Regions from separate parts of the Pseudomonas sp. HN11 genome, predicted to be linked through region 2. Evidence: riboswitches for the same ligand, from Rfam matches in the RefSeq annotation. Region 2 holds a riboswitch; the other holds the start of a gene.
What was found. A riboswitch is a leader RNA that binds a small molecule or an ion and turns the genes downstream of it on or off. The one in region 2 is predicted to bind cobalamin.
Positions count from the first base shown of each region.

Region 1 (15,485 bases), 1.9 Mb from region 2:
TGCCCCAGCGTTCCAGCACGGCTTGGCGATTGGCCTCGGGCAAGCGGCTGAACATCGCCTCGTAGTCATCCAGACTCAGGCTTTGATGGCAAGGGCGCAGGTCGAGGCTGTCCAGGTCATTGGTGACGCCGCCGAGCAAATCGTGGATCAGCGCCGTGCCGCTTTCCGGGAGTGCATCCGGCACTGGATAACCTTCGGCGTGCAACGCACGCAGGATATTCAGCGCCGCCGCCGGCGTATCCAGGCCGACACCATTGCCGATACGCCCATCGCGGGTCGGATAGTTGGCGAGGATCAGCGCGATGCGTTTGTCGGCATTTGGCACCCGCGCCAGCTCGACCCAACGCCACGCCAGCTCAGCGACAAAATCCATGCGTTCCGGCGCCGCTCGATAGCACACCACATCCGACTGGCTGCGCTCGCTGCGCCAGGCCAGGTCCTTGAAACTGATCGGACGGCTGATAATGCGCCCGTCCAACTCCGGCAAGGCAATGTGCATCGCCAAGTCGCGGGGGCCGAGGCCTTGCTCACTGGCCTCCCAGCCGGGCTGGTTGTCCTGGGCGCAGATCGCCTGGATCACCGGGATATTGCGGCGAAACGGCCGCAAATGCGGCGCCTCAGGGCTCGACTGGGCGAAACCGGTGGTGTTGAGGATCACCGCCGCACCCACCTCATCCAGCAGGTCCTCGACCACCGCCAGGCAGGCGGGCTCTTTCAGACTGGCCACCGCCATCGGCAACGGGTTGAGGCCCGCCGCCTGCAAGCGCTGGCAGAACACATCGATAAAACCGGTATTGGCCGCCTGCAAATGGGAGCGGTAGAACAGCACCGCCGCCACCGGCCACTCGGCATTCCAGTCGGCCTGCCAATCATTCAGGCGGGCGTTGGCGTGGCGCGGATGATAAATCGCCGTGCGCGGCAGGTTTTGCGGCTCTTCCCAGACATAGTCGCGGCCCAGGTAGCCACTGGCCAGACAGCGATAAAAATCCAAGGCATTCGCCAGGCCGCCCTGGCGCAGGAAATGCCAGAGGCGATCACGCGCGTCGGCGCCGACGGTGCTCAGTGCGCTGAGTTCCGGGTCCGGGCGATCATCGCCCGGCACCAGGATCAGTTGGACGCCCCGCTCGGCCAATTCCACCAGCCGCTCGATGCCATAACGCCAATAACCGATGCCGCCATGCAGCGAGATCAGAATGACCTTGGCGTGGCGCAGCACTTCATCGACATACAGGTCCACCGACGCATGGTTCTGCACCTGCATCGGGTTGGCCAAACGGAAACTGGGGTAATCCTCGGGTAACTGCTGCGCAGCTTCCGCCAGCAGCGCCAGGCTGGAATCGCCGCTGCACAGGATCACCAGGTCAGCGGGGGTTTGGCCAAGGTCGGCAATATTGTCGTCCGAGACGAAACCACCGGGCTGGGTCCTGAGCAGGTGCATGGGTTAAACGCTGAGGGCGGCGCGCAGTTGCGCTTCGAGGCCCGCCGCGTCGAGGTCCTGTCCGATCAGCACCAGGCGCGTGATCCGCGCCTCATCTGCGCCCCAGGCACGGTCGAAATGCTTGTCGAAACGCGTGCCCACACCCTGGATCAACAGACGCATCGGCTTGTTCGGGATCGCGGCGAAACCTTTGACGCGCAGGATGCCGTGTTGCACCACCAGTTGGGTCAGGGCGTCGAGCAGCAGCGACTCGTCGGCTTGCGGCAGGTCGATGGAGATGGAATCGAAGGCGTCGTGGTCATGATCGTCTTCACCTTCGTGATGATGATCGTGATGGCTGTGGCGATCGTCGATATGTTCTTCGGAGCCGGCGCCCAGGCCAATCAACACGTCCAGTGGCAGGCGACCGCTGCTGGCTTCGATGATTTTCACCGCTGGCGGCAGTTCTTCGGCAACTTCCAGGCGCACCCGGGCCAAGTCTTCAGGGCTGATCAGGTCGGATTTATTGAGGATCACCAGGTCCGCGCTGGCCAGTTGATCGGCGAACAACTCGTGCAGCGGCGACTCGTGGTCCAGGTTCGGGTCGAGCTTGCGCTGGGCATCCACTTGATCCGGGAACGCAGCAAAGGTGCCGGCGGCCACGGCCGGGCTGTCGACCACGGTGATCACCGCGTCAACGGTGCAGGCGCTACGGATTTCCGGCCATTGGAAAGCTTGAACCAACGGCTTTGGCAAGGCCAGGCCTGAGGTTTCGATGAGGATATGGTCGAGGTCGCCGCGACGGGCAACCAATTCGCGCATCACCGGGAAGAATTCTTCCTGCACGGTGCAGCACAGGCAGCCGTTGGCCAGTTCATAGACGCGGCCGTTGGCTTCTTCTTCGGTGCAACCGATGGAGCACTGCTTGAGGATTTCACCGTCAATGCCCAGCTCGCCAAATTCATTGACGATCACCGCGATGCGACGGCCCTGGGCGTTGTCGAGCATGTGGCGCAGCAAGGTGGTTTTGCCCGAGCCCAGGAAGCCGGTGACGATGGTGACGGGGAGTTTGGCCAGTGTTTTCATCGGATGCCCTTTGGGGCGGGCATACGGGACGATAGGCCCTGCGACGGCGCGCAGCAGCGGATTTCGTCACCGGATCACCCCGCCCGGTTGAATTTAAAATCGGTTGCGAGGCAGGTCTCCTGGCTTGGGGCTTGCAGGTCTTGCGACCGGCGCTGACTGCGCCTTCCCGCCTTGTCGGCAGTGGCGTGGCAGTCAGCTGAACCCTTTACAGTTGCGGGGGCAGCCGCGGCTTGGACCGCGTTCCCTTCTTAGCTTCGGCCTGGGCTGAAGAACCTCGAGGGTGCAAGGCTACGCAGTGCTTGGGGGATGGTCAATGATGGGGTTTGGGTTGGTGTACATATCCGTTATTTGGGTGATGGCGGGTATTGGTTCCGCCCTTACCTAAACAACGGATATGCCCCCAACAACCCAATTGACTCCCCTCCCGCCCCCATGCTCTCCTACACATCTTGTTTCGGGTGCCCCTCACAGGGTGAAACGGGAAACCGGTGCGTCATAGCGATATGACCAGTCCGGTGCTGCCCCCGCAACGGTAAGCGAGCGAAGTGTCAGATCCACTGTGCCTCCAAGGCATGGGAAGGCGATGCTTAATAGGCGCAATGCCCCTCGCAAGCCCGGAGACCGGCCCGAAAAAATCAGATAACAAACCCGCGGTGGGCGGGCGCTGTTCAAACCCTGCGTGCCCGGCTCGCGGGGTTTTCATGCGCTCGTTTCACCCTGACACCTGAAAGGGACGCGCCATGTCGATCATCAGCAGCACCTCGCACACCGCCAGCACCGCCACCCTGAGCCAACGCCTGACCGCCGCCATCGGCGCGTCAATCCTGGGCGCATGCCTGGTGTACTTCGCCGGTTTCTCGCACATCGAGGCGGTGCACAACGCTGCTCACGATACCCGCCACAGCGCCGCGTTCCCGTGCCACTGAGACCTGCCGACATGATCAAGCGTATTGCGCAAACCGCAGGCTTCACCGGTCTATTGGCTGCCCTGCTGCTGACACTGCTGCAAAGCTTATGGGTCGCCCCGCTGATTCTGCAGGCGGAAACCTTTGAAAAGGCCCCGGCTGCCACCCAAGTGGTGCATGAGCACGCTGCCGGCACCGCGGCTCATACCCATGATGCCGAAGCCTGGGAGCCGGAGGATGGCTGGCAGCGCGTGCTGTCGACCACGGGCGGCAACCTGGTAGTCGCTGTAGGTTTTGCACTGATGCTCGCCGGTCTGTACACCTTGCGTGCGCCAACCCGCACTGCCCAAGGCCTGCTGTGGGGCCTGGCCGGTTACGCAACCTTCGTGCTGGCGCCGACGATGGGCCTGCCGCCCGAACTGCCAGGCACAGCCGCCGCTGACCTCGCGCAACGCCAAATCTGGTGGATTGGCACCGCCGCCTCGACCGCCGTCGGTATCGCGCTGATCGCATTCGGACGCAACTGGTTGTTGAAGGCCCTGGGAGTGGCGATTCTGGTAGTGCCGCACGTGATCGGCGCACCACAGCCGGAAGTGCACTCGATGCTGGCCCCGGAGGCCCTGGAAGCGCAATTCAAGATCGCGTCGCAGCTGACCAACGTGGCGTTTTGGCTGGCCCTGGGCCTGATCAGCGCCTGGCTGTTCCGTCGTAACCGCGACGATCAATACTCGGTATGACGTTAGTGGTTGGCCTGGGTTGCCAGCGGGGCTGTAACAGTCACGCCTTGCTGGCCCTGATTGATACCGCCCTCGCCGAGGGCGGTATCGAGCGCAGCCAAATCACCGCACTGGCGAGTATCGACCGCAAGCGGGATGAACCAGGATTACTGGCGGTTGCCGCGCTTTTGAAACTGCCATTACAGTGCTTCAGCGTGGAACGCCTGGCGGTTTACACAGACCGGCTGAGCCATAAATCCGACATCGCTTTTGCCCATACCGGTTGCTACGGCATCGCTGAAAGCGCCGCACTGGCCCTTGCTGAACAGCTTGCCAATGCCCCCGCCCGCCTGTTGATCACCCGCAAAAAAACCGCCCACGCCACCTTTGCCTTGGCATGCGCGGGTTGAAAACCCGATAATCGCTCCTCTCGATCATGAGCAACTTTCATGCTCACGCGTTTTTCACCAGGATTATCCCATGACCGTCTACTTCATCGGCGCAGGTCCCGGCGACCCGGAATTGATCACCGTCAAAGGCCAGCGGCTGATCCGTAGTTGCCCGGTGATCATCTATGCCGGCTCGCTGGTGCCGGCAGCTGTACTTGAAGGTCATCAGGCGGAAACGGTGGTCAACAGCGCCGAACTGCACTTGGAACAGATCATTGATCTGATCAAGGCCGCCGATGCCAAAGGCCAGGATGTGGCGCGCGTCCATTCCGGCGACCCCAGCCTGTATGGCGCCATTGGCGAACAGATCCGCCACCTGCGGGAATTGGGCATCCCCTTCCAGATCATCCCTGGAGTCACCGCCGTGGCCGCCTGCGCGGCGCTGCTGGAAACCGAGCTGACCCTGCCGGACATCGCCCAGAGCGTGATCCTGACCCGCTATGCCGATAAGACCAGCATGCCCGCCGGTGAGGCTTTCGACTGCCTGGCCCGACATGGCACCACCATGGCGATTCACCTGGGGGTCAATCATCTGGACAAGATCGTCGCTGAACTGCTGCCTCACTACGGCGCGGATTGCCCGATTGCCGTGGTGCACCGGGCAACCTGGCCGGATCAGGATTGGGCGGTGGGAAACTTAAGTGATATTGCCGAGAAAGTGGCGGCCAAGGGCTTTCGACGCACGGCGTTGATTGTGGTGGGCCGGGTGTTGGCCAGCGACAGCTTCAGTGAGTCGTCGCTGTACCGGGCGGGGCATGCCCATCTTTACCGCCCTTGAAACAGGGCATAAAAAAACGGCGCTCACGGGGCGCCGTTTTTTCGTTCGCAGTGAACGCCTTACTCAGTAGTAGGCGTTTTCTTTCTGCGTGTGGTCGGTCACGTCACGTACACCCTTGAGCTCTGGAATGCGTTCCAGCAAGGTGCGCTCGATGCCTTCGCGCAGGGTCACGTCCGCCTGGCCGCAGCCTTGGCAGCCGCCGCCGAACTTCAACACCGCAATGCCATCGTCGACCACGTCGATCAGGCTGACCTGGCCACCATGGCTGGCCAGGCCTGGGTTGATCTCGGTTTGCAGGTAGTAGTTGATGCGCTCGTTCACCGGGCTGTCGGCGTTGACGTTCGGCACCTTGGCGTTTGGCGCCTTGATGGTCAATTGGCCGCCCATACGGTCGGTGGCGTAATCGACCACCGCGTCGTCGAGGAACGCTTCGCTGAAGGCATCGATATACGCGGTGAAGCTTTTCAGCCCCAGGGCGGTGTCTTCAGGCTTCTCTTCACCAGGCTTGCAGTAGGCAATGCAAGTCTCGGCGTATTGGGTGCCAGGCTGGGTGATAAAGACGCGGATGCCGATACCCGGGGTGTTCTGCTTGGACAGCAGGTCAGCCAGGTAATCGTGGGCGGCGTCGGTAATGGTTATGGCAGTCATGGAAACTCCTCACAGGCTTGCCGGCAGTTTACGCCAAATCATTACAGAGGTACAAAGTCCTAGTATTTTTGTCGGGAAATAATCCCCCGATCATCGACGCCGAACCAGTGCTTCAGCACGCGATAAGGGCGTTTCTCCAGCCAGTGGTAGCTCCCATAAGCGCCCAGCGCCGTCACTACGACGCACACAAGCAACATGGCATAGGGGTCTATTCCCATGCGTTTGGCAATAAGCTGCCCAGCGGCGAGTACCGGCACATGGATCAAATACACAGAATAGGAACAATCACCGAGCATTTTCAGAAACCGCGAGCCCTTAAAGTAAGGTTCCAGCGCCACACAACTGATGACCGATATCGCGCTGGGAATACCCCACTCCAACGCACGCGGTAAATCAGCCCCGTGATAAACCGCCATTGACGCACCGACAATACCCAACAACGGCAGCCAGGGTTTGGTCCGACACAAGCCACGGCGATAGAGCATGCCGATCACGATGCCCATCAGAAACTCCAAGACGATGCCGTTGCTGTAGAACCCGCTGGCCAAACCAAGGGTGGGGCCGATGTAGCACGCCAGATACAGCAACGTTGCCACTACCCACAGCCGATACGATGCGCGCACTGACAAAGCAAAGGAAAACAGCACGTAGAACAGCATTTCGAAATTCAGGGTCCACCCGACACCCAGCAGCGGATAGACCTCCACGCCCGGTTCGCTCGGGGCTGCGATGAACAGCAGCGACATGAGCACGTAACTCGGCTCCAGATGCTCATAGGGAAACATCGAAGGCACAGTCGCCACCAGAAGCACCATGAGCAAGGTATAGAACCAATACGCTGGGACGATCCTTGCCACGCGCATGAGCATGAAACGCCAAGGGGTCAGCGCCTTGTCCGCGGTCGCGAGGAAGATCACAAACCCACTGATGACGAAGAAAATATCCACGCCGATACCGCCTTTATCGGCCAGCAGATACTCCAGCGCATTGTGTGCCTCAAAGTCGAAAAACAACTGCATGAAGTGCACACCCACTACCATCCATGCCGCCAAGGCCCGTAGCGCCTGCACTGAAATCAGCATAATCGGAATACCCTTTCCTGCCCCGTAAGATAGATATCCGACCGCTTCAGCACCCGCTCAGAGAGATGACTGGATCACCGGGTACCGTTATAGGTTCTCATAGCGATTCATGTCCAGCACCCCCTCTTCCACCGGCGTGGTTTCACGGACGTACTGCGACAAATCGTGGAAATACTGCCAGAACAGCGGATGGCTGCGGCGCACGCCCCAGCGATCCACAATCAGCTCAAAACCCTTGGCATCCTTGGCCTGCTCCATTTCGGCCACGAACTCGGGCACTTCCCGGGCCGGAATATTGAACATAAAGTTCGGGTAGCTGCTCAGCACGCCAGGATAAATCGTCACCGTATCCAAGCCCGGCTGATAGCGATAAGCCTCACCCATCAGAAACGCCACATTACTGTGGGCACGATTGCGCAGCATGCTGTAGACCACCCGCTTGCCGCTGGCGGTCTCAACCCGCAGCATCGTCGCTTCAGGCAGTTGATCAATAACCTTGAGCCCAGCGGCCGGGCGTGAAGTCAGACGGCTCAGGGCCTGCTCCGCATCCTGGATGGCCGGGTCGACACCGTCGCGGGAGCAATAGGCGCCGCTGCAACGGTTGATCGGATCCGGGCTGACATTCAAATGGCCATAACGGCTGAGCAACTGCTTGGCAAAGTCACGTTTCGGATCGTTTTCGTTGAGGTGCAGGCCGGTGGGCTTGTCGTCATCAATTGCTTCATAGTCCAGCCACAGCTTGATCTTCCCGCTGTTCTGATACCAGTCATCCATAAAATCTTCGCGGGTATCAGCGGGCATCAGCCGCAGGAAGTTCTGCTCGGCACCATTGCGAATCAGGTCGAAATACAATCGGGTCTGGGCCTGATGCGACACATTGCCGAACACATCGAAATTCACCGCCAGTTGGTAATACGTGCGCTCCAGCAGCGGATAGTCGAACAACCACATTGTCTGCGGCACCTCGCCAATCAGGCCTTTGGTCACCGAGGCGCTGTCGAAGTGGCGGAAGATGCTCAGCAAAGCGTTGTCATTGCCCGCCCACAGGCTCGACCAGCTCGGCGGCGGCAAGTCAGCGTAGCTGTCGCGGCGCAGGGCCTCATATTCGTTGCGCTTGTCGCGGTAAGCCAACCACAGGCTGAGCACACTGCCCACGTCATCGTTCTGCCCCGGCATGGCCAGCAACGGCGTGGCCTGGCCGCGATAGCGCGCATCGGTGATGTACAGGTCGTGGTCCGGGTCCTGGAACAGGGTCCAGAAGTTGTCGCGGATCACGTCCGTGGCAATCTGCCCACGGCATACCGGCCCGCGAATAAAGGTACGCACGAAGTACTCGGCGTTATCCAGCATGAATTGGTAACGCGCCTTGGCCGGGATGGCTTCGAAGGTTTCGAAGGGGTTGGCGCGACGGCCCGGGCCATAGCCCGGCAAAGCGTCGACCTGCCAGTTGCCGGCGTAGAACAGCTCTTTGATGCGCGCCATCTTCTCGGCACTGAACGGGTACGTGATATGGGTTTTATGCACAATCACACCCTGCACCGGCCACAGGCGGTAATACACACGGGTGCCGGGGTCATCATTGGGGCGACGGGTAGCGATCAGGTCGATTGGCTGGCCGCTTGGTGTACGCGAGCGCACCCACTGGAAAAAATGCCCCGGCGCGCCATTTTCGAAGTAGATATGCGCGAGATACAGATGTTCGAACAACCAGCGCGCCACCAGGCTTTCCCGCGCCCCCGGCTGGTTGAATAAGTTTTCCCACTGCTGTACCTGGAGGGCTTCCTTGGGGCTGGGCGCCAAGCCTCGTTCGTCGATAGGAGCGCCGGACGCGAGCCAGCGTTGCAGGGTCTGGTACTGCTGGTCGGTCAGGCCGGTGACCGCCAGCGGCATGCCTTCCCTGGGATGGGCACCCGCGTAGGCATTGAACTCGCCGGGCACGGCGCACGTGTTTTCGCGGTTCAGTCCCAGAACGATGTCTTCAGGCAATTTGGCGTTCGGTTGCAACGGGGCGTTATGGCCCAACTCGAGCATGCGCGCCATCAGCGCCGCCTGGCTGCCCTGGGCGTCCAGCACAGAATAGAAACCCTTCTGCTGCCAGGCTTGCTTGCCAAAGGCGTCATAAAACAAACGGGTGGTCGGCGTGGCCTGGCTACGCTCACCGTCGTAGACCGGCACTTTACTCGCGCCGCGCAGCGCACCTTCGGCGCTGCCGAGGTTGAGCTGACAGGCGGAGTCGTAGCAGGCATGGCAGGCCACGCATTTCTCGGTGAAGATCGGTTGAATGTCGCGGGTGTACGAAATCGCCGGGGCGGGTCCGTCAGCCTGTGCAATGCAGGCGACCAGTGCCAGGATGGCGCTGGTGATGAGGCGAAGTGACATGTATCCGGTCCCGATTCAATGCGTGCAGTAAAAAGTGCCGGTGATTCTACCGGGCCATGACGCCGCCCAACATGAACGATATTCATGCAAAACCTGCACATGCTCTAAATCCGCACAGGTTTGCTATGATTCCCCCCCTCCGAAATGCCTGACCAGAGTAGTCCCATGTCCGATCGTAGCGTTCGTCTGCAAGCCCTTCATCAAGCCCTCAAGGAACGTATCCTGATTCTCGACGGCGGTATGGGCACGATGATCCAGAGCTACAAGCTTGAGGAAAATGACTACCGTGGCAAACGCTTCGCCGACTGGCCCAGCGATGTCAAGGGCAACAACGACCTGCTGGTGATCACACGCCCGGACGTGATCGGCGGCATCGAAAAAGCCTATCTGGATGCCGGCGCCGACATCCTCGAAACCAACACCTTCAACGCCACCCGTATCTCCATGGCCGACTACGGGATGGAAGAACTGGCCTATGAGCTGAACGTAGAAGGCGCACGCCTGGCGCGCAAAATCGCTGACGCCAAGACCGCCGAAAACCCGGCCAAGCCGCGTTTCGTCGCCGGCGTGCTCGGCCCGACCAGCCGCACCTGCTCGCTGTCGCCCGACGTGAACAACCCCGGCTACCGCAACGTGACCTTCGATGAGTTGGTGGAAAACTACACCGAAGCCACCAAAGGCCTGATCGAAGGCGGCGCCGACCTGATCCTGATCGAGACCATTTTCGACACCCTCAACGCCAAGGCCGCGATCTTCGCCGTGCAAGGCGTGTTCGAGGAATTGAACATCGAACTGCCGATCATGATCTCCGGCACCATCACCGACGCCTCCGGTCGTACCCTGTCGGGCCAGACCACCGAAGCGTTCTGGAACTCCGTGGCCCACGCCAAGCCAATTTCCGTGGGGCTGAACTGCGCCCTGGGCGCCAGCGAACTGCGTCCGTACCTGGAAGAGTTGTCGAACAAGGCCAACACCCACGTGTCCGCGCACCCGAACGCCGGCCTGCCCAACGAATTCGGCGAGTACGACGAATTGCCGTCGCAGACCGCCGAGGTCATCGAAGAGTTTGCCCAGAGCGGCTTCCTCAACATTGTCGGCGGCTGCTGCGGCACCACGCCGGGCCATATCGAAGCCATCGCCAAGGCCGTGGCCGGTTATGCACCGCGCCAGATCCCGGACATTCCCAAGGCCTGCCGCCTGTCGGGCCTCGAACCGTTCACCATTGATCGCAGCTCATTGTTCGTCAACGTCGGCGAACGCACCAACATCACCGGTTCCGCACGGTTTGCCCGCCTGATCCGTGAAGACAACTACACCGAAGCCCTGGAAGTCGCCCTGCAGCAGGTGGAAGCCGGCGCCCAGGTGATCGACATCAACATGGACGAGGGCATGCTGGATTCGAAGAAGGCCATGGTGACCTTCCTCAATCTGATTGCCGGCGAGCCGGACATCTCCCGCGTGCCGATCATGATCGACTCCTCCAAGTGGGACGTGATCGAAGCCGGCCTCAAGTGCATCCAGGGCAAGGGCATCGTCAACTCCATCAGCATGAAGGAAGGCGTGGAGCAGTTCATCCATCACGCCAAGCTGTGCAAACGCTATGGCGCTGCCGTGGTGGTGATGGCGTTCGACGAAGCCGGCCAGGCCGACACCGAAGCGCGCAAGAAAGAAATCTGCAAACGCTCCTACGACATCCTGGTGAATGAGGTCGGCTTCCCGCCGGAAGACATCATCTTCGACCCGAACATTTTCGCGGTCGCCACCGGTATCGAAGAACACAACAACTACGCCGTCGACTTCATCAACGCCTGTGCCTACATCCGGGACGAACTGCCATACGCGCTGACCTCTGGCGGCGTGTCCAACGTGTCGTTCTCGTTCCGTGGCAACAACCCGGTGCGTGAAGCGATCCACTCGGTGTTCCTGCTGTACGCGATCCGCAATGGCCTGACCATGGGTATCGTCAACGCCGGCCAGTTGGAGATTTACGACCAGATCCCGACCGAGCTGCGCGACGCCGTGGAAGACGTGGTGCTCAACCGCACGCCAGACGGCACCGACGCCCTTCTCGCCATCGCCGACAAGTACAAGGGCGACGGCAGCGTCAAGGAAGCCGAAACCGAAGAATGGCGTGGCTGGGACGTGAACAAGCGCTTGGAACACGCACTGGTCAAAGGCATCACCACGCACATTGTCGAAGACACCGAGGAATCACGACTGTCTTTCGCGCGCCCGATCGAAGTGATCGAAGGCCCGCTGATGTCCGGCATGAACATCGTTGGCGACCTGTTCGGCGCGGGCAAAATGTTCCTGCCCCAGGTGGTGAAATCCGCCCGCGTCATGAAACAGGCGGTTGCCCACTTGATCCCGTTCATCGAGCTGGAAAAAGGCGATAAGCCTGAAGCCAAAGGCAAAATCCTGATGGCCACGGTGAAGGGCGACGTGCATGACATCGGCAAGAACATCGTCGGCGTGGTACTGGGTTGCAACGGCTACGACATCGTCGACCTGGGCGTCATGGTGCCGGCAGAGAAGATCCTGCAAGTGGCCAAGGAACAGAAGTGCGACATTATCGGGCTGTCCGGCCTGATCACGCCGTCCTTGGACGAAATGGTCCACGTGGCCCGTGAGATGCAGCGCCAGGACTTCCACCTGCCATTGATGATCGGTGGCGCCACCACCTCCAAGGCCCACACGGCGGTGAAGATCGAGCCCAAATACAACAACGATGCGGTGATCTACGTGACCGACGCCTCGCGCGCCGTGGGCGTGGCCACGCAGTTGCTGTCCAAGGAACTAAAGGCCGGCTTTGTCGAGAAGACCCGCCTGGAATACATTGACGTACGCGAACGCACCTCGAACCGTAGTGCCCGCACCGAGCGCCTGAGCTACGCTGCCGCCATCGCCAAGAAGCCGCAGTTCGAATGGAGCACCTACACGCCAGTGGTGCCGACCTTTACCGGTGCCAAGGTGCTGGACAATATCGACCTCAAGGTATTGGCCGAGTACATCGACTGGACGCCGTTCTTTATCTCCTGGGACCTGGCCGGCAAGTTCCCGCGCATCCTCGAAGACGAAGTGGTCGGTGAAGCTGCCACCGCGCTGTACGCCGATGCCCAGGAAATGCTCAAGAAGCTGATCGACGAAAAACTCATCAGCGCCCGTGCCGTGTTCGGCTTCTGGCCGACCAACCAGGTGCAGGACGATGACCTGGAAGTCTATGGCGACGATGGCCAGCCGATTGCGCGGCTGCATCACCTGCGCCAGCAGATCATCAAGACCGACGGCAAGCCGAACTTCTCCCTGGCCGACTTCGTGGCACCGAAGGACAGCGGCGTGACCGACTACATCGGTGGTTTCATTACCACTGCCGGTATCGGTGCAGAAGAAGTCGCCAAGGCCTACCAGGACGCGGGCGACGACTACAACTCGATCATGGTCAAGGCCCTGGCCGACCGCCTGGCCGAAGCCTGCGCCGAATGGCTGCACCAGCAGGTGCGTAAAGACTACTGGGGTTATGCCAAGGACGAGCAACTGGACAACGAGGCGCTGATCAAGGAGCAATACAGCGGTATCCGCCCTGCCCCCGGCTACCCGGCCTGCCCGGATCACACCGAAAAAGCCCAGTTGTTCCGCCTGCTCGATCCCGAGGCACGGGAAATGCAAGCCGGCCGCAGCGGCGTGTTCCTCACCGAGCACTACGCGATGTTCCCGGCGGCGGCAGTCAGCGGCTGGTACTTCGCCCACCCGCAGGCGCAGTACTTTGCCGTGGGCAAGGTGGACAAGGACCAGGTGACGAACTACACCGCGCGCAAAGGCCAGGACCTGAGTGTGACCGAGCGTTGGTTGGCGCCGAACCTGGGTTACGACAACTAAGCCCGGCTGGATTGTCTATGCTCTCCCTCACACACCTTGTGTCGAGGGACGTATGGACGATCCAGGCAACAACAAGCCCCCTACCTTCTGGCAGATGCTGCACAGCGTCATGGCGGCAGCCTTTGGCGTGCAGAGCGGCAAAAACCGCGCCCGCGACTTTACTCACGGCAAGCCAAGCCACTTCGCGGTGCTGGGGATTCTCTTTACCGCGGTGTTTGCGCTGACGCTGTTTGGCATTGTCAAGCTGGTGCTGCTTTTGGCGGGCGTGTAAATCGCCATGACCGAGCTTTGGGTAAAACAGCGGACCACTTAGTCACCCAGGGTAGCGACCTCCTGCTCGGACAGCCTCCTCATCAAGGCCTTGAGTTCATCCTCGTAGGCCCTGAACAACACGTTGTACCGTTCGAGATACGCTGGGGTAATTTCGCAGAACTCTTCATCCAGATCCTCGACTTTACCGTCGAGAGTCTTTTGCACCTCGGCGAATTCGTCGGGATATCGTTGCTGCAAGTACTCTTTCCAGTACGGGCGTGCGTTCAGTTGCTCGATGAATGCTGGCGTCTGCTCCTGCTGAAGGACCTGCGCATAAGCTGCATCCAGATCGGTTTGCCTCAGTCCGGACAAGTTTCTGTAGATCATGCTTTCGGGTTGCGGCGGCAGCCCCAAACGCGAGGCCAACTCGATTCGATAGTTCAGGCGAATTTCCGCCGGGTCTAGATGAGGGTTGAGCCGAATGCGTTCGCCAGCGATCGTTTCCAACTGGGCCAGGCGGAACAGACTCCTGGACAACCTCAATATCACGTGGCCCCTCTGAGTGGGTTCAATACCTTTTAATGCATTGAACTCGTACACCTCGACTTCAAGCGCATTGAACAACAGGATACGGCCGTCTCCACAGGTGACGGTGTGCCTGGAGGCCTGGGCGATAGCCATCAACCGCTCGCGCAGCGCTTCATCGGCATAGGCCCCCTCCAGCACTGCCCAGACCCGCGCTGTAAGGCGGGCGCGGCTCTGAGTGAAGTCCCGTGTATGACGCAGTTGCGATAGGATGTAGGCAAAATCACCGGTGCTGTCTTCGTCCATGAGGGAGTCCCATATCCGGTGTTTCTCCGAGTCTGCGGCGACGTCGTTAAACCAGCGGTCTTTTTGCTGCTGCGCAGACTCCTGCTCAGGGTGGGCATCCGCGCCCTCTTCCTCAGAAAGCACATCGCCATACCCCGCAAGAACGCGGTCAATCTCTTCGGCGGTGAAGCCCAGCCCTCGCCCGGTGTCGCTTAGATATTCACTGAGTCTGACGCACTCCTGATGCGTCAATAGGTTGTCGGATAAGTCGATGCCCTCCATCAAGGCCGCATGTTCCGGTTCAAGGGCATTGGAAGGAATTGTCTCGATCCGATTACTTCTCAGATCAAGGGTGGTCAACGCAGGCGCTTCCAGCACACCCTCCGGCCACTGCTCCAGGCGGTTGTCACTCAGATCCAGACGCTGCAAGTGATCAAGACCGCTCATGTCAAATGTACTGAGGTTATTCCTCCCCAGCTCCAGCGTTTGCAAACGTGGCAAGGAGCGCAGGCGGTTTTGCAAGGTCTCGCTGTCCACCAACGCATTATCATTGAGCATCAAGTGAGTCAGTTCGTTAAGGTTCGTCACGTTTTCGGGTAGCACACCCAGCCTGTTGCCACTGAGGTTCAGGCTGTTCAAACGTGGGAATGCGCTCAGAAACTGCTGAGACTCGGTCGTGAGCCGCACGCCACTCAAGTCCAATGCACGGACATGGGAAAAAGTAACCGACAGGTCCGGCAAATCCCCCAGGATCAGGCCGCTCAAGTTGACCTGATAGTGGCTGCTGGCGCGCTCATGCAGCGGCACCTCATGCAGTGTTTCCCGCCAGCAAGCCAGCAGCCGATCGGCAGCCCGGCGACGGTCGGTCGCATTTACCCATTCATTACGGTTACGCACTGCTGGCACGTCGATCCAGCTATTGAAGCGTTGGATCAATTGGTTGTATTGCGCTTCCCACCGCTCAAGGGCCTTTTCAATCTGCGCGGCACCTGCGTCCTGTGCAAGCCATGCGTCTATTCGCGTCCCGGCCTGGTCCACACTCAATTGCGGATCAAGATGCTGCAGCCGCTCGGCTGAGGTCAGGGAC
Region 1 is NZ_CP089985.1:2,631,738-2,647,222, reverse strand. Features, by position in the region: gene cobN (cobaltochelatase subunit CobN) at 1-1,438, opposite strand, end outside; gene cobW (cobalamin biosynthesis protein CobW) at 1,442-2,503, opposite strand; cobalamin riboswitch at 2,596-2,795, opposite strand; cobalamin riboswitch at 2,943-3,147, shown strand; gene LVW35_RS12010 (CbtB domain-containing protein) at 3,244-3,429, shown strand; gene LVW35_RS12005 (CbtA family protein) at 3,441-4,145, shown strand; gene LVW35_RS12000 (cobalamin biosynthesis protein) at 4,142-4,534, shown strand; gene cobM (precorrin-4 C(11)-methyltransferase) at 4,605-5,351, shown strand; gene nfuA (Fe-S biogenesis protein NfuA) at 5,415-5,999, opposite strand; gene LVW35_RS11985 (acyltransferase family protein) at 6,059-7,081, opposite strand; gene LVW35_RS11980 (fatty acid cis/trans isomerase) at 7,169-9,460, opposite strand; gene metH (methionine synthase) at 9,626-13,336, shown strand; gene LVW35_RS11970 (DUF2970 domain-containing protein) at 13,389-13,607, shown strand; gene LVW35_RS11965 (NEL-type E3 ubiquitin ligase domain-containing protein) at 13,646-15,485, opposite strand, start outside.
Region 1: another riboswitch for cobalamin. It lies ahead of LVW35_RS12010 (CbtB domain-containing protein); the one in region 2 lies ahead of cobO (cob(I)yrinic acid a,c-diamide adenosyltransferase).

Region 2 (15,485 bases):
CCAAGGTCAAGTACAAGTTGGACGGCCATACCACCGTCAGCGGCCCCGCCGCCACTCAACCTTTCCTGCGTAACAACCGTTACGACGCATCGCTGAAAATCGATACGCCAGAGTCCTACGACTTGTCGGTCACACAAGACCTGACTGACGCCTGGAAACTGTATGGGGGTGCTACCTGGACGCGCTGGAGTCGCCTGAAAGAGATCACTGTCAACAACAAAGGTGTGACCGGGGCAGGTGGTTTATTGGCACCGACCCAGCTCAGCGCGATCACCGAAGAACAGAATTGGCACGACACCTGGGCCTACGCAGTGGGTACTTCTTATCAGTTGACCAAACAAGTGGTGCTGCGTACCGGATTGACCTTCGACCAGTCACCCACCAACAACACCAATCGTTCGCCGCGGATTCCTACAGGCGACCGTACGATCTTCAGTGTGGGCTTGGGTTACAAAGTCATGGATAACATGACAATTGACCTGGCTTACTCGTACCTGAAGGAAGAGGACGTCAAGGTCAACCAGACCGCTGCCGCTCCTTCAACCGCCAGCTACCGCGCCAAGTATGAAAACAGTGCCAACGGCTTCGGCCTGGGCATGACCTACACCTTCTGATCCAGATCGGTGTAAAAAAAGCCCCGCTCTCCAGCAAAGGAAGCGGGGCTTTTTAATGGCTGATTATCAAGGCTTGGACGCTATCGCTTCCTCCACCGCCTTGATCATGTCCGGGCTGTCCGGTTTCGTGAGGCTGGAAAAATTGGCAATCACCTTGCCCTGCCGATCGACCACGTACTTGTAGAAATTCCACTTTGGCGGCGCGTCGGTTTGCTTGGCTAACACCTTGAACAGCTGCACCGCATCCGGCCCCTTGACCTTCTGTGGCTCGGTCATGGTGAAGGTCACGCCGTAGTTGACGTAGCAGACCTTGGCGGTTTCTTCGCCGGTCTTGGCTTCCTGCTTGAAGTCATCCGATGGCACGCCGATCACTTCCAGCCCTTCGCCCTTGTAGCGTTGATACAAGGCTTCGAGACCTTTGAACTGTGGAGCGAACCCGCAGAAGCTGGCGGTGTTGACGATCACCAAGGGCTTGCCAGCAAAGCGCTGGCACAGGTCGATGGATTCCTTGGCGCGCAGCTTGGGCAATTGACCTTCCAGCAGCGGCGGGCAACTGGCAGCCAGCGCAGCACTGCCAATAGCCATCAGGACGGGTACAGTGAGCCACCGCATCTGCATGTCGTGTGTCCTTGAAAGTAGTCAAAGCACGAACTTAACAGATCGACATACCCAGTTGCATCAACGCCAGCCCGCCGTGTTGCCAGCCCCACCAGGCCAGCAACATCAAAACCAACACCGCGGCGAGGGTCAACCCGCGTATCGCTATGCTCATGCCGCCTCCATCTGCGCCTGCAATCGCGCCACTGGCCGCTCGCGTACCGGCCAATTCAGGGCCGCGGCGAGCAGGCTCAGCAGGATCGCGACCTGCCAGATCAAATCGTAGTTGCCGGTTCGATCATAGACCACCCCACCCAGCCAGCCACCCAGGAACGAACCGAGTTGGTGGAACAGGAACACGATCCCACCGAGCATGGAGAGGTTTCGTACGCCGAACAATGTGGCGACGGTGCCGTTGGTCAGCGGCACGGTGGACAGCCACAAGAAGCCCATTGCCATGCCGAACAGGTAAGCCGTGACTTCGGTGACCGGCGCCCACAGAAACAGCACGATCACCACTGCACGCAGCAGGTACAAACCGGTCAACAACCGCGGCTTGGACATGCGCCCACCGAGCCAGCCGGCGGTGTAGGTGCCGAATATATTGAACAGGCCAATCAGCGCCAACACCGTGGTACCGACGGTGGCCGGCAAGTGCTGATCCACCAAGTAGGCCGGCAAATGCACGCCGATAAACACCACCTGGAAACCGCAGACAAAAAAGCCGAAGGCCAACAGCCAGAAACCGGAATGGGAACAGGCTTCCTTCAAGGCTTCGCGCAAGGTTTGCTGACCCGCCAGCACCGGCAATGGCCGGTCCTTGAGCATGGCCACCAGCGGCAGAATCAGCGCCACCATCAGGCCCAGTGCCAGCAGTGCCGCAGACCAACCCAACCAACTGATCAAGCCCAAAGTGCCCGGCACCATGGCAAACTGACCGAATGAACCGGCAGCACTTGCAATGCCCATGGCCATGCTGCGTTTTTCCGGCGCCACAGCCCGGCCGACCACACCGAGAATCACCGAGAATGAGGTGCCGGACAGGCCGATACCAATCAGCAAGCCGGCACTTAAAGACAACGACCACGCCGAATCGGACATGCCCATCAACACCAGGCCCGCCGCGTACAGGACGCCGCCGAAGAACACCGCTTTAGTCGCGCCAAAACGGTCGGCCAGGGCGCCGGTGAACGGTTGCGCCAGGCCCCAGATCAGGTTCTGCAAGGCGATGGCAAAGGCGAAGGTCTCACGGCCCCAGCCGAATTCGCTGCTCATCGGTGCCAGGAACAGGCCAAAATCGTGCCGTACGCCCAACGACAACGCCAGGATCAGCGCACTCCCCACAAGAATCCAACCACTGGTGCGCCACATCGAGGTCATTTCTTATTCTCCGCTCGCGGGTATATACCCGCTTGTATTCGAACAAACACGCATTCAGGCGAGTTCGTCCAGCAAGGCCAACAAGGTTTCGCGTTTTTCCGTGCCGAGTTGATCGATCAATTTCTGCTGCGCCGCCTCCCAGGCGGGTAATGCGGCGGCCAATCGCGCTTCACCGTCTTGGGTCAACATCACCAGGCGGTTGCGCAGGTCATCACCCTCAACCAATTGCACCAGACCCTCGCCCTCCAGTACTCGCAGATTACGCCCCAAGGTGCTGCGATCCAGGCCCATGGCTTCCGCCAGGCTGGAAATGCTCGGTTGATCGAGGCGCTGCAAGTTACACAGCAAAGAATACTGGGCGACGTTGATCCCGAAGCCATCAAGGGCGCCGTCGTAATGCCTGCTGACGCCACGGGCGGCGCGTCGCAGGTTGGTGCATAAACACTGGGAGGCAAGCATGGAAGGTGTATATACCCGCGATTAAGGAAATGCAAGAAAGTGTTACAGCGCCAGACCGACCAAAACCGCGACTTCCAGCAGTTCCAGCAAGGCGCCTGCGGTGTCGCCCGTGGTGCCGCCCAGGCGGTTGACCATCAGTTGGCGAAGGCCCATAAAGCAGATCGCAGCGAGCAATACAGCCATCCCCCCACTGAAGCCACCAATTAGGATGCAGGCCAAGCCACTGAGGATCAGCACCTGTTGACCGACGATCCTCGGTAAATGATCCGACAACGCCTGACCCAATCCGCCGGCACGCACATAGCGCGTGGAGAGAAACAGCGCCAGCATCGATGCGCGGCCGATCAGCGGCGCCAGGATCAGCGCTGCACCGTTATGTTGCTCGATCAAGGCCACCAACGCGGTGAACTTGAGCAACAGCACCAAGCCGAGCGTGACCACGGCAATCGGCCCGCTGCGCGGGTCCTTCATGATCGTGAGCGTGCGCTCACGATCACCGAAACCGCCCAGCCAGGCATCGGCGCTGTCCGCCAGGCCGTCCAGATGCAGGCCGCCACTGAGCAACACCCAGGCCGTCAGCAACAGCGCGGCATGCAGTAATAGCGGGGCCCCCATCAACGCCGTGTTCAGCGCCCACAGCAGCAGACCGAACAACAGCCCCACGACCGGGTAAAACAGCAGTGAGCGCCCCAATTCCTGAGGCTGCGGCATGCCTGGCAGACGAATCGGCAGACTGCTGAGAAATTGCAGGGCGATCCAGAAGGGCTGCATGCCTACACCACTTCCTTCAACACGCCATCAGCCGCGACCTGCAGGCTGAACAGCCCGCCGTGGCCGACTTCGACATTCAACAGTTGCTCCCGAGGCAAGCCACGCGCTTGCGCCAGTAGCAGGCGCATTACACCGCCATGACTGATCAACAGCACACGCTCGCCGGCATAAGCCTGATGCAAGCGTGCGACTGCGCCCAGAACACGGTCGGAAAAAGCGCTGACAGGCTCGCCGTCCGGCGGCGTAAAGCGGTAGGGGTCGGCCCAGAACAAACCCAGTCCCTCGGCGTCGATTTCCATCAAGGCCGCCGCACTCTGCCCTTCCCAGGCGCCGAAGTGCAGCTCTTGCAGATCCTTTTCCAGGGTCACTGGAAGATCGAGCTGGGCGCCCAATTCATTGGCGAACCGCGCGCACCGTTGCAGCGGCGAACTGACGAGACGGTCCCACGGCCCCTGCTCCACCACGGCCGCACGCATCTGCGTCCAGCCTTTGGCGGTGAGTTCGTCGTCCAGGCTGCCACGCAGGCCGCCGCCCAGTTCGGTTTCGCCGTGGCGCAGCAGGTCCAGGCGCAAGGTCATGCCGGACGGTCTGCCACAGCGGCTTCGGCGAACGTCGCCATCTGTCCGTGCAACGCACACGCGAGGCGCAACAACGGCACGGCCAACGCCGCGCCGCTGCCTTCACCCAGGCGCAGGCCCAGCTCGAGCAGCGGTTGCGCATCGAGGCTCTGCAGCACATGGCGGTGACCTGGCTCGGCGCCGCGATGGCCAAACACCAGCCACTCACGACACGTAGGGTTCAAGCGCGTCGCGACCAACGCTGCGACGGTGCAAATGAACCCATCCACCAGCACCACGATGCCATCCTGGGCGCAGGCCAGGTACGCGCCCACCAGTGCGGCAATCTCAAAACCACCGAGATTGAATAGCGTCTGCAACGCATCACCGCGCTGCCCTGCGTGCAACGCCAGAGCACGCTCAATCACGGCCACCTTGTGGCTCACGCCCTGGGCATTCAGCCCGGTGCCTGGCCCGGTGAGGTCACCGACCTGGCAGTCGAGCAAGGCACACGCCAGCGCACTGGCGGCGGTGGTGTTGCCGATGCCCATCTCGCCGCCGATAAACAGCTGTGCCCCACTTGCCAGCGCCCGTCGCGCACTGTCACGGCCGGCTTGCAGGGCGAGCTGGCCCTGGGCCACGGTCATCGCCGAGCCGTGGACGAAGTTGGCGGTGCCCGCGCCGATGTTCAGGTGGCGCACACCTGGCAGGTCCAGGGACGGCGTGACCGTACCGAGGTCGACCACTTCCAACTGCGCATCCAACTGGCGCGCCAAGACGCTGATGGCCGCGCCACCGGTGACAAAGTTGTGCAGCATCTGCCCGGTGACTTCCTGGGGAAACGCCGACACGCCTTCCGCGACCACGCCATGGTCACCGGCAAAAATGGTGATCCAGGGCTGATCCACCGACGGTTTGACCTGGCCCTGCAAACCGGCCAATTGCACCGCCAGCGCTTCCAACTGGCCGAGGGAACCGGCCGGCTTGGTCAATTGCTGCTGGCGCGCCAAGGCGTGTTCGTACGCTTGGGCGTCAATTGCCTTACAGGAATTGAGCCACCAGGTGTCAGTCATAACGCAGTACCTTTCAAAGTCAGGGGCAGGCCGGCAACCGTCAGGACAACACGCTGACACCGCTCGGCCAAGGCTTGATGCAGCCAACCGGCTTCATCCACATAGCGGCGAGTCAATTCGCCCAGCGGCACGACACCCAAACCGGTCTCGTTGCTGACAAAAATGATTTCTCCTGGCAGCACGGCCAGGGTTTGCAGCAGTTGATCGCGCTCGAGCGTCAGGCGATCAGGGTCTTCAAGCATCAGCAAATTGGTCAGCCACAGGGTCAGGCAGTCCACCAGCAGGCATTGCCCGGCAGCCGCGTTTTCGCGTAGCACGCGGGCCAGTTCAATCGGCTCTTCGATCAGGCCCCAATGGTCCGGGCGACGCTGGCGATGCAGGGCAACGCGCGCGTTCATCTCGCCATCCAGCGGTTGGCTGGTAGCGATGTACGTGATGGGTAAACCCGTCTCGCTGGCGAGCTTTTCGGCGAGGCGGCTTTTGCCGGAACGGGCGCCGCCGAGGATCAGTTGGAGCATGGAGCGACTCCACACAAGCTACGCAATAAATCGGTATCCAAATGGTTCTCCACCAAGTCGGCCAAACGCTCGATATCGCGCTCGCGCAACGCGTGGTAATCCACCATCTGCACATCCTGCAGACCGGCCCAGCGCAGCAACGCACTGCACGCCGCCGGGCTTTCGAACAGACCATGCAGGTAAGTGCCGAGGATTTGCCCATCGGCACTTTGCGCGCCATCGCGGCGGCCGTCCTCCAGGATTACAGCGGCGTTCGACAAGGCATCGCCAGACGTTACGCCCGCGTGGATCTCATAACCGCTGACGTCGGCATCTTCCAGTAACAGACGCCCGCGTACGTTGCGCAGCTGCTTCTCTTCTTCCAGCGTGGTGCTGAACGCCAGCAACCCAAGGCCGTCGCTTGAACCGGCAGGCCCTTCCAGGCCCAACGGGTCATGCACCTGCTCGCCGAGCATCTGCAGGCCGCCGCAAATACCAAGCACTTTGCCACCGTAGCGCAAGTGCCGGGCCACGGCGGTGTCCCAGCCGTTGGCGCGCAGAAAAGCCAGGTCGCTGCGCACGCTTTTCGAACCAGGGAGGATGATCAAGTCGGCGGCCGGGATCGGCTGGCCTGGCCCGATGAATTGCAGATCCACCTGAGGATGCAGGCGCAGTGGGTCAAAATCCGTGTGGTTGCTGATGCGCGGCAACACCGGCACCACCACGTTGAGTACCTGGGCCGCCTTGCCGATCTGGCGCCTGTCGATGCCGTCTTCGGCTTCCAGGTGCAGGTCCATCACGTAGGGCAACACGCCCACCACCGGTTTGTCGGTGCGCGCTTCCAGCCAGTCCAGGCCGGGCTGCAACAGCGCAATGTCGCCGCGAAAACGGTTGATGATGAAGCCTTTGACCCGCGCCTGCTCCGTGGGCGACAGCAGTTCCAGGGTGCCGACCAGATGGGCAAACACCCCGCCGCGATTGATATCGGCGATCAGCAAAACCGGGCAATCCACCGCTTCAGCGAAGCCCATGTTGGCGATGTCATTGGCGCGCAGGTTGATCTCCGCCGGGGAGCCCGCGCCTTCCACCATCACCACTGGGTAGGCCTGGCTCAATCGGGCATGGGAGGCCAGCACCGCCTGCATCGCGATGGCCTTGAAGTCGTGATAAGCCACCGCGTTCATGCTGGTCACTGCGCGGCCATGGATGATCACTTGGGAACCGGTGTCGCTGTTGGGTTTGAGCAGCACCGGGTTCATGTCCGTGTGCGGCGCCAGATTAGCGGCCTGGGCCTGCACGGCCTGGGCGCGGCCGATTTCGCCGCCTTCAGCAGTCACGGCGCTGTTGAGCGCCATGTTCTGCGGCTTGAACGGCGCCACCGCCACGCCCTGGCGGACCAGCCAGCGACACAGCGCCGTCACCAAGGTACTTTTGCCGGCGTCGGAGGTGGTGCCTTGCACCATCAGCGTACTCATGTCGCTTCCTTATAGGCGACCAGGGCTTCGTCCAGCCTTAGCCAGTCGGCCTCGGTGTCGGGCAGACCGAAACGCAGGCTGCTGTCGTGGACAAACAGGCGCAGCAGGATGCCGCGCTGGGCCATGAACTCATGCATATGTTCAGCGTGGGGCGTGATCAGCCATTGAAACAACGCGCAGCCGCCCTGGGGCTGAAAGCCGTGACGCTCAAGAGCGGCGAACAACCGCTGGCCGGCCTCGATACACCGAGTACGTTGCCGCGCATGCCCGGCGGTGTCACGCAAGCAGGCTTGGCCGAGCACCCGCGTCGGCCCACTGACCGCCCAAGGGCCTACCTGCTCAGCCAGCAACTTGAGCAGCTTGCGCTCGGCCAACACAAAGCCTAACCGCACACCGGCCAAGCCGAAAAATTTACCGAATGAGCGCAACACAATCAGACCGACCTGATGCGCCTGGCTCGCCAGGCTCAGTTGAGGGGTGACATCCATGAAGGCTTCGTCCACTACCAGCCAACCGCCGCGCTGGGCCAGCCGCGAGTGCCAGTCCAGCAAGCGTTGCGGGTTCAGGCTCAGCCCGGTGGGATTGTTGGGGTTGACCACCACCAGCACATCGAGGCCATCAAGAAAGAAGTCGACTTCCTGCTCCTGCACTTCGCGCACCACGTAACCGGCGCGGCGCCAGGCTTCGGCGTGCTCGGCGTAGCACGGTGACAGCACGCCGACCTTGCCGGAGCGGCGCAGGCGCGGCAGCAACTGGATCGCCGCCTGGGAACCGGGCACCGGCAATAGGTGGGCAGCGCCGTAATATTCGCTGGCGGCCTGCTCAAGACCGTCGTCAGTTTCCGGTAAGCGCGCCCAGGCCCGCAGCGGGATGTCGGGGATCGGCCACGGCCACGGCGCGAGGCCGCTGGACAGGTCGAGCCAGTCGGCTTCGGCTATCCCGTACTGAATCGCTGCCTTACGCAGCCGGCCACCGTGTTCAAGCATAAAGTTGCGCCCCCGCGCATAGGATCAGCAACCACAACCATACGCCGCGCTGCACCAGTTGCCAGCCCCGGTCGATGGAGCCGGCATCCGCCGCCGGGCCTTCACCCAGTTGCGGACGTTGGTGCACTTCACCGTGGTAGATCGCAGCGCCACCCAACTCGACGCCCAAAGCACCGGCACCGGCGGCCATGACCGGCCCCGCGTTAGGGCTGTCCCAGGTCGGGCCCTGGGTGCGCCAGCATTTGAGTGCCAAACGAGTCTTGCCGAGTACGGCGTAGGTCAAGGCCACCAAGCGTGCAGGAATATAGTTGAGCACATCGTCGATTTTTGCTGCGGCCCAGCCGAAACGTTCGAAGCGTTCGTTGCGGTAGCCCCACATGGCATCGAGGGTATTGCTCAGGCGGTATAACACCACGCCCGGAACACCGGCGACCACAAACCAGAAAATCGCGGCGAACACCGCGTCGCTGCCGTTTTCCAGCACCGATTCGGTGGCGGCGCGGGCGACTTCAGTGCGGTCCAGCTCACTGGTCTGACGGCTCACCAGGTAGCTCACGCGCTTGCGGGCTTCCTCCAGGTCATCGCTGCGCAACGCTTGGGCCACTGGGATCACATGCTCGCCGAGACTGCGCATGCCGAGGGCGCAATACAAGGCCAGGATCTCAAGAACCCAACCGATATAAGGCGCCCACGACAACGCCGTGGCCAGCAGCGTCAACGGTACTACAGCGATAAACCAAGCGGTGACGCCATGGCTGCGCCAGCCGCGGCCACCGGTGTTGAAACGTTGTTCGATACGCCCGGCGAAATTGCCGAACGCCACCAGCGGATGCCAGCGCCTGGGTTCGCCCAGCAGCGCATCCAGCGCGACGGCAGCGACACACAGCAAGGCCACACTCATTGACTCACTCCCCACACATTCTCGTACAACATGTCATTCAGCGGCCGTGGCTCGGCCCAGCCTTCTAGCTGCAACATCGGTGCCGGGTAGAACTCGGCTACCGGTCCCAGACACAGTACGGCCAAGGGTTTCGCCCCCGCAGGCAAACCCAGCAGATCGGCGAGCGCCAGGGGGTCGAACAGCGAGACCCACCCCATGCCCAGGCCTTCGACACGGGCTGCCAGCCATAGATTCTGGATAGCACAGGACAGCGAGGCCATGTCCATTTCCGGCAAGGTGCGCCGGCCGAAGATATGGCGCTCGCGATCATCCATCAACGCCGCCACCAGCACTTCGGCGCAGTCGTGGATACCCTCGACCTTGAGCTTCATGAATTCATCGGAGCGCTCACCCAGGGCTTCGGCGGTGCGTACGCGTTCTTCTTCCACCAGTTGTTGAATCTGCCCACGCAACGAGCGGTCGCTGATGCGGATAAAACGCCAAGGTTGCATCAGGCCGACGCTGGGGGCCTGGTGCGCGGCCTGGAGTAGACGGTGCAGTAGTTCGGGGGCGACAGTGCCGCCGCTGAAGTGGCGCATGTCACGGCGTTCGGCGATGGCACGGTAGACCGCGTCACGGTCAGACTGGGGGAAGGCGTTGTCGCTCATAATGCTGGATCGGGCGCGAACAACGCGGCCACCGCCTGGGGATTCGATGGGAAATAGAAGTGCACGTAGGACGCCGTCATCCGCCCCTGCCGATAAACCGCCTCGGCACCGCGTCCGCCATTGGGGCTAAGGCCACGGGCGATCGGCTGCCATTCGGTGGTGGTCAGGGAGTGGTGATAGGTATGGCCGCGCAGTGTGCCTTCGGGTAGTTCGACATTTTGCAGTGCCAAGGCCGCAAGTTTCTTTTGCATCACCGCATCACCCCGCAACAGGCCCACCAGTTCGGCGCGGGCGCCGTTGACATCGGTCAGCGAGTCGAGCAGGTAGAGCATGCCGCCGCATTCGGCGAGCAAGGGTTTGCCGGCCGCGTGATGGGCACGGATGGCGTCGAGCATCGGGGTATTTTCCGACAACGCCTGGTGGTGCAGTTCCGGATAACCGCCGGGCAGATAGAGGCTGTCGGCGTCAGGCAATTGGCGATCATGGATCGGCGAGAAAAACTTCAGCTCGGCACCCATCGCCCGCAACAGGTCGAGGCTGGCGCCATAGGTGAACGCGAAGGCTTCATCGCGGGCCACGGCGATGCGCACGCCGTTGAGCAAGGGCTGGGCCTCGACCACTTGCGGCGCGGCAAAGGTCACCGGCGGCGGCAAGGCCACTTCACAACTGCTGCCCAACGCTTGGGCGGCGGCGTCCAGGCGCACATCAAGGTCATTCAGTTCGCTGGCCTGTACCAGGCCCAGGTGACGGCTGGGCAATTCGATACCGGTCTCGCGGGATAATGCGCCGTACCAACGCAAGCCTTCGGTGAGGCTGCCTTCCAGCAATTGCGCATGGCGCAGAGTGCCGACGCGGTTGGCCAGTACGCCGGCGAACGGCAAATCCGGTTGATAACGCGCCAAACCCAGGGCCAATGCGCCAAAGGTCTGGGCCATGGCCGTGCCGTCGATCACGCCCAGCACCGGCACGCCGAAGTGTCGCGCCAGGTCGGCGCTGGACGGCGTACCGTCGAACAGGCCCATCACGCCTTCGATGAGGATCAGGTCAGCCTCCCCCGCCGCTTCCCACAGCAAGCGACGGCTTTCCTGCTCGCCCACCATCCACATGTCCAATTGATATACCGGCGCACCGCTGGCGCGCTCGTGGATCATCGGGTCGAGAAAGTCCGGGCCGCATTTGAATACGCGCACCTTGCGTCCCAGGTTGCGGTGCAAACGGGCGAGCGCGGCGGTGACCGTGGTTTTGCCCTGGCCGGACGCCGGTGCGGCGATCAAGACGGCCGGGCAATGACGGGGCTGATTCAAAGTTCGACGCCCTTCTGTGCCTTGATACCGGCCTGGAACGCGTGCTTGAGCATGCCCATTTCGGTGACGGTGTCGCCCATTTCAATCAACTCGGGTTTGGCGCCACGACCGGTGACCACCACGTGTTGCATCGGCGGGCGGGCTTGCAGGTCGCTGAGGACCTGGTCCAAGTCGAGGTAGCCGTGCTTGAGGGCGATGTTCAGTTCGTCCAGCACCACCAGGCCGATGGCCGGGTCCTGCAGCAGTTCGCGGGACACCGCCCAAGCGGCTTCGGCGGCGGCGATGTCGCGCTGGCGGTCCTGGGTTTCCCAGGTAAAGCCTTCGCCCATCACATGGAAACGCACTTGTTCGGGGAAGCGGCGGAAGAACAACTCTTCGCCGGTGCTGTTGCGCCCCTTGATGAATTGCACTACGCCGCACTGCATACCGTGGCCCATGGCCCGGGCCAGCATGCCGAACGCGGAACTGCTCTTGCCCTTGCCGTTACCGGTCAGCACCAGCAGCAAGCCGCATTCGTTAGGGGAATTAGCGATGCGTTCGTCGATCACGGCTTTTTTGCGCAACATGCGCGCCAAGTGGCGTTCGTCGCGGTCGGGGGAATCGGTCATGGCAGCTCTCCGTTGGGGCTGGACAAAAACGGCGGGCAGGAAAAAAGAAAACACAGACAGCCAAGCATCGCCCACCGTGATGCTGTTGGATGTTGCAGGCCGGTCTCCGGGCTCATGAGTGACGTGCTGGCTGAAGGCAGGCCAACGCTGCGCCTTCCCATATCGCAGGCGATACAGTGGCAAAAGGCAGCGTCTTGACTCATTTACCGTTGCGGGGGCAGCGCCGGAATCGCGGCGGCACTGTGTAGAAGTGCGCTCACTCACCGGCTTCCCTGTTTCACTCTGTCGACCCGTGGGTCACAGAGCACCTGGAACAAGCGGCGAAGGGTAGTGGGTTGAGGGGCGAGCTGCAAGCCTCAAGCAGATAGCCGCAAGCAGGCATCACTCCCCTTGCGGCTTGAAACTTGAAACTTGCCGCTGCTTCTTACGGATTTCGTGCCAGGTTGCCCGGCAACACGCGCTTGGCGCTCAGGTAAGCATTCTGCCAATACGCTTTGGACAGCGTATCCAACTTCACCGTACCGCCGGTTTGTGGCGCGTGCACAAAACGCCCTTCACCTACGTAGATCCCCGCGTGGCTGACCTGGGAACCGCCACCGGTGGCGAAGAACAGCAGGTCGCCGGTCTGCAGGTTCTGCTCGCTGACATCCTGCGCGCGCATTACGATCAGCTCGCGGGTGGTACGCGGTAGGGAAATCCCGGCGGCATCGCGGAAGACAAACCCGATCAGGCCGCTGCAATCAAACCCGGAGTCTGGCGTGTTGCCGCCCCATCGGTAAGGCGTGCCGACCAGGCCCAACGCGCGAAAGAGCACGTCTTCGGCCGCTGGCGAAAAATTCTGGGTAGAGTAGGTGAACACCGGCTTGGGCTTCACCGCGACAGGCGCGGGCGGCGGTGGTCGACTTGCGCAGGCGCTGAGCAGCGCGGCGCAAAGAATGAGGATCAGGCGGGCCGAGGTCGACATGGGCAGAACAATCCTGGTCTGGATGCGGCTTTCGCTGCCGAACGCTGAAAACCAGAACGCGCAAGCAAAGCTCGCGCGAACGGATTACAACAATGTCCAGGGATTCTAGCGCTTACACGTCAAACTTCAAGTATCACTTTAAGTTTACTTGCTCGCGGTAACCGTCGTCGGGGCCATGGCGAGTGCGCGCTTGGCTTCAATGAAGGTTTTGCTCCAGTAGCTGTCGCCCAGGTTGTCGACCCGAACACCGCCACTGCGACGGCTGCTGGAGTGGATAAACTGGTTATCGCCCAGGTAGATACCGGCATGGCTCACACGACCACGACCCGCCGTACTGAAGAAAAGCAGATCACCGGGCTTGAGGTTGTTGCGCGCGACCAACGGTGCATTCACGTTGATCATTTCGCGGGTGGAGCGTGGCAGGTTCATGCCAGCCTCTTCACGAAACAGGTAGCCGATGAAACCGCTGCAGTCGAAACCGGCTTCAGAGGTGCCGCCGAAACGGTAACGGGTACCGATCAGGGACATGCCACGTTCAAGGATGCTGTCGGCCAGAACGGGAAGCTGGTAAGGCTTGTTACCGGAGAAGTTGGTCAGTTCTTTTTCAGTTGCCAGCTCTTCTTCATAAACAGAAGCAGACTGTGCGGCAACGAACTTTGCCTGATTTTGAACCTGTGGTTTTTGCTGTTCTGCCACCTGCTGAGGGTGGGAGGCGCAACCAAACAACAGGGTAACGAGTGCGAGGGGCACGAGGGGTGCGAAGCGATTTAGCATGGGCACGACCGTGGCTGATATGTAAAGAAGACGAGACTATGCCCTCTATCACATCGATTTGCAAATTCAATCGTGATCTTTGTGACTTCTTGTTTGGACTATGACATCTAAGCCCTTAACACCCCGTACCTGCCTTTTGCGTGGCCACATCGGCTCAAACGCAGGTTTTCTGGCGCCCGGGAATTTCCAGAAGCCGCGAAAACAGTGGGTTGGCTACCAGCCGAGGGTTTCTTTCAGGAAGGGAATAGTCAGCTTGCGCTGGGCCTGCAAAGAGGCCTGATCAAGCTGTTCGAGCAAATCGAACAACGCGCTCATGCTGCGGGTGCCACGAGTGAGAATGAAATGCCCCACTTCGTCGGTGAGGTGCAGGCCACGACGGGATGCGCGCAGTTGCAGGGCTCGCAATTTGTCTTCGTCGGAGAGCGGGCGCATCTGGAAAATCAACGCCAAGGTCATCCGCGACTTGAGGTCGGCCAGCTTGATCGGCAATTCCCGCGGCGAGGTAGACGCAGCGATCAGCAGGCGCCGGCCACTGTCACGCAAGCGGTTGAACAGGTGAAACAACGCCTCTTCCCACTCCGCCTTGCCGGCGATCGCTTGCAGATCGTCCAGGCACACCAGCTCGTACTGCTCAAGATGGTCGAAGATGCTGATACCACGGTCCATCAACTCAGCCAGGGGCAGGTAAACCGCCGGCTCACCCATCTGCTCGAAACGCAGACACGCGGCCTGCAACAGGTGGGTACGCCCTACGCCGTGCTTGCCCCACAGATAGATCAGGCTTTCGGTCCACCCGGCGTCGGCTTCGCAGAGTCGCTCGACATAGCCGAGTGCAGCGGCATTGGCGCCTGGGTAGTAGTTGATAAAGGTGGCGTCGTCACGCAGACGCACACCCAAGGGCAGCTGAATCGGTTTCATGCTGACTGAACGGCTCCAAACGAACCGCTAGTGGCCTCTGTGTAAAGTTTGCAAAGTTTATACCCGTGACGCCGGGCGCACAATGCAACTGACCCCAAGCAAAATCAAAGGTTTGCGTTAACTTGTTGGATTTACGCAGATTGGTTGACGCCCCTGCTCCAGAAACAACAAACCCGGCCTGGGCCGGGTTTGTTGCAGAGCGATTACAGATCGGGGTCTTCAACCCCCGTGTACACATCCGAATCCTTATACAAATCGTGCACATGGCGCACCAGCACCATGATCACCGCCGCCACCGGCAGTGCCAACAGGATACCGGTAAATCCGAACAGCTCACCGCCCGCCAAAATCGCAAAGATCACGGCCACTGGGTGCAGGCCAATCCGGTCTCCTACCAGCAACGGCGTCAGCACCATGCCTTCCAGGGCTTGGCCAACCATAAACACCGCCACGATCCCCAGCATCGGGTACAGGTCGCCGCCAAACTGAAACAACCCCGCCACCAAGGCCGCGCCGATACCAATCACAAAACCCATGTAAGGCACGATTGCGGCGAGGCCGGCGATCAGACCGATCAACAGACCCAGCTCCAGGCCGATTGCCATCAAGCCGGCCGCATAGATGACCCCCAGGGCCAACATCACCAGCAATTGCCCGCGCACGAAGGCACCAAGTACCTCATGACACTCCTCGGCCAGCGACACGATGCGCTCTTCGCGATTGCGTGGCAGCAGGCTGCGGATCTTGGCCATCATGATGTCCCAGTCGCGCAGCAGGTAGAACGCCACCACTGGAATCAGCACCAGGTTGGTCAACCAACCGATCAGCGCCAGGCTGGAGGCGGTCGCCTGGCTGAGGATAACCCCGACGATATCGGTGGTCTGGCCCATGTGATCGCTGATCGCGGCCTTGACCTTGTCGAACTTCCAGAAACCATCCGCCAGCCCCAACTTGGCCTGG
Region 2 is NZ_CP089985.1:4,543,394-4,558,878, forward strand. Features, by position in the region: gene LVW35_RS20650 (OmpP1/FadL family transporter) at 1-614, shown strand, start outside; gene LVW35_RS20655 (glutathione peroxidase) at 681-1,232, opposite strand; gene LVW35_RS20660 (MFS transporter) at 1,383-2,582, opposite strand; gene LVW35_RS20665 (MarR family winged helix-turn-helix transcriptional regulator) at 2,646-3,050, opposite strand; gene LVW35_RS20670 (adenosylcobinamide-GDP ribazoletransferase) at 3,093-3,821, opposite strand; gene cobC (alpha-ribazole phosphatase family protein) at 3,824-4,399, opposite strand; gene cobT (nicotinate-nucleotide--dimethylbenzimidazole phosphoribosyltransferase) at 4,396-5,451, opposite strand; gene cobU (bifunctional adenosylcobinamide kinase/adenosylcobinamide-phosphate guanylyltransferase) at 5,448-5,969, opposite strand; gene LVW35_RS20690 (cobyric acid synthase) at 5,957-7,423, opposite strand; gene cobD (threonine-phosphate decarboxylase CobD) at 7,420-8,409, opposite strand; gene cbiB (adenosylcobinamide-phosphate synthase CbiB) at 8,402-9,310, opposite strand; gene bluB (5,6-dimethylbenzimidazole synthase) at 9,307-9,957, opposite strand; gene LVW35_RS20710 (cobyrinate a,c-diamide synthase) at 9,954-11,261, opposite strand; gene cobO (cob(I)yrinic acid a,c-diamide adenosyltransferase) at 11,258-11,869, opposite strand; cobalamin riboswitch at 11,950-12,196, opposite strand; gene LVW35_RS20720 (C40 family peptidase) at 12,294-12,833, opposite strand; gene LVW35_RS20725 (C40 family peptidase) at 12,978-13,607, opposite strand; gene hda (DnaA regulatory inactivator Hda) at 13,821-14,525, opposite strand; gene LVW35_RS20735 (AI-2E family transporter) at 14,729-15,485, opposite strand, start outside.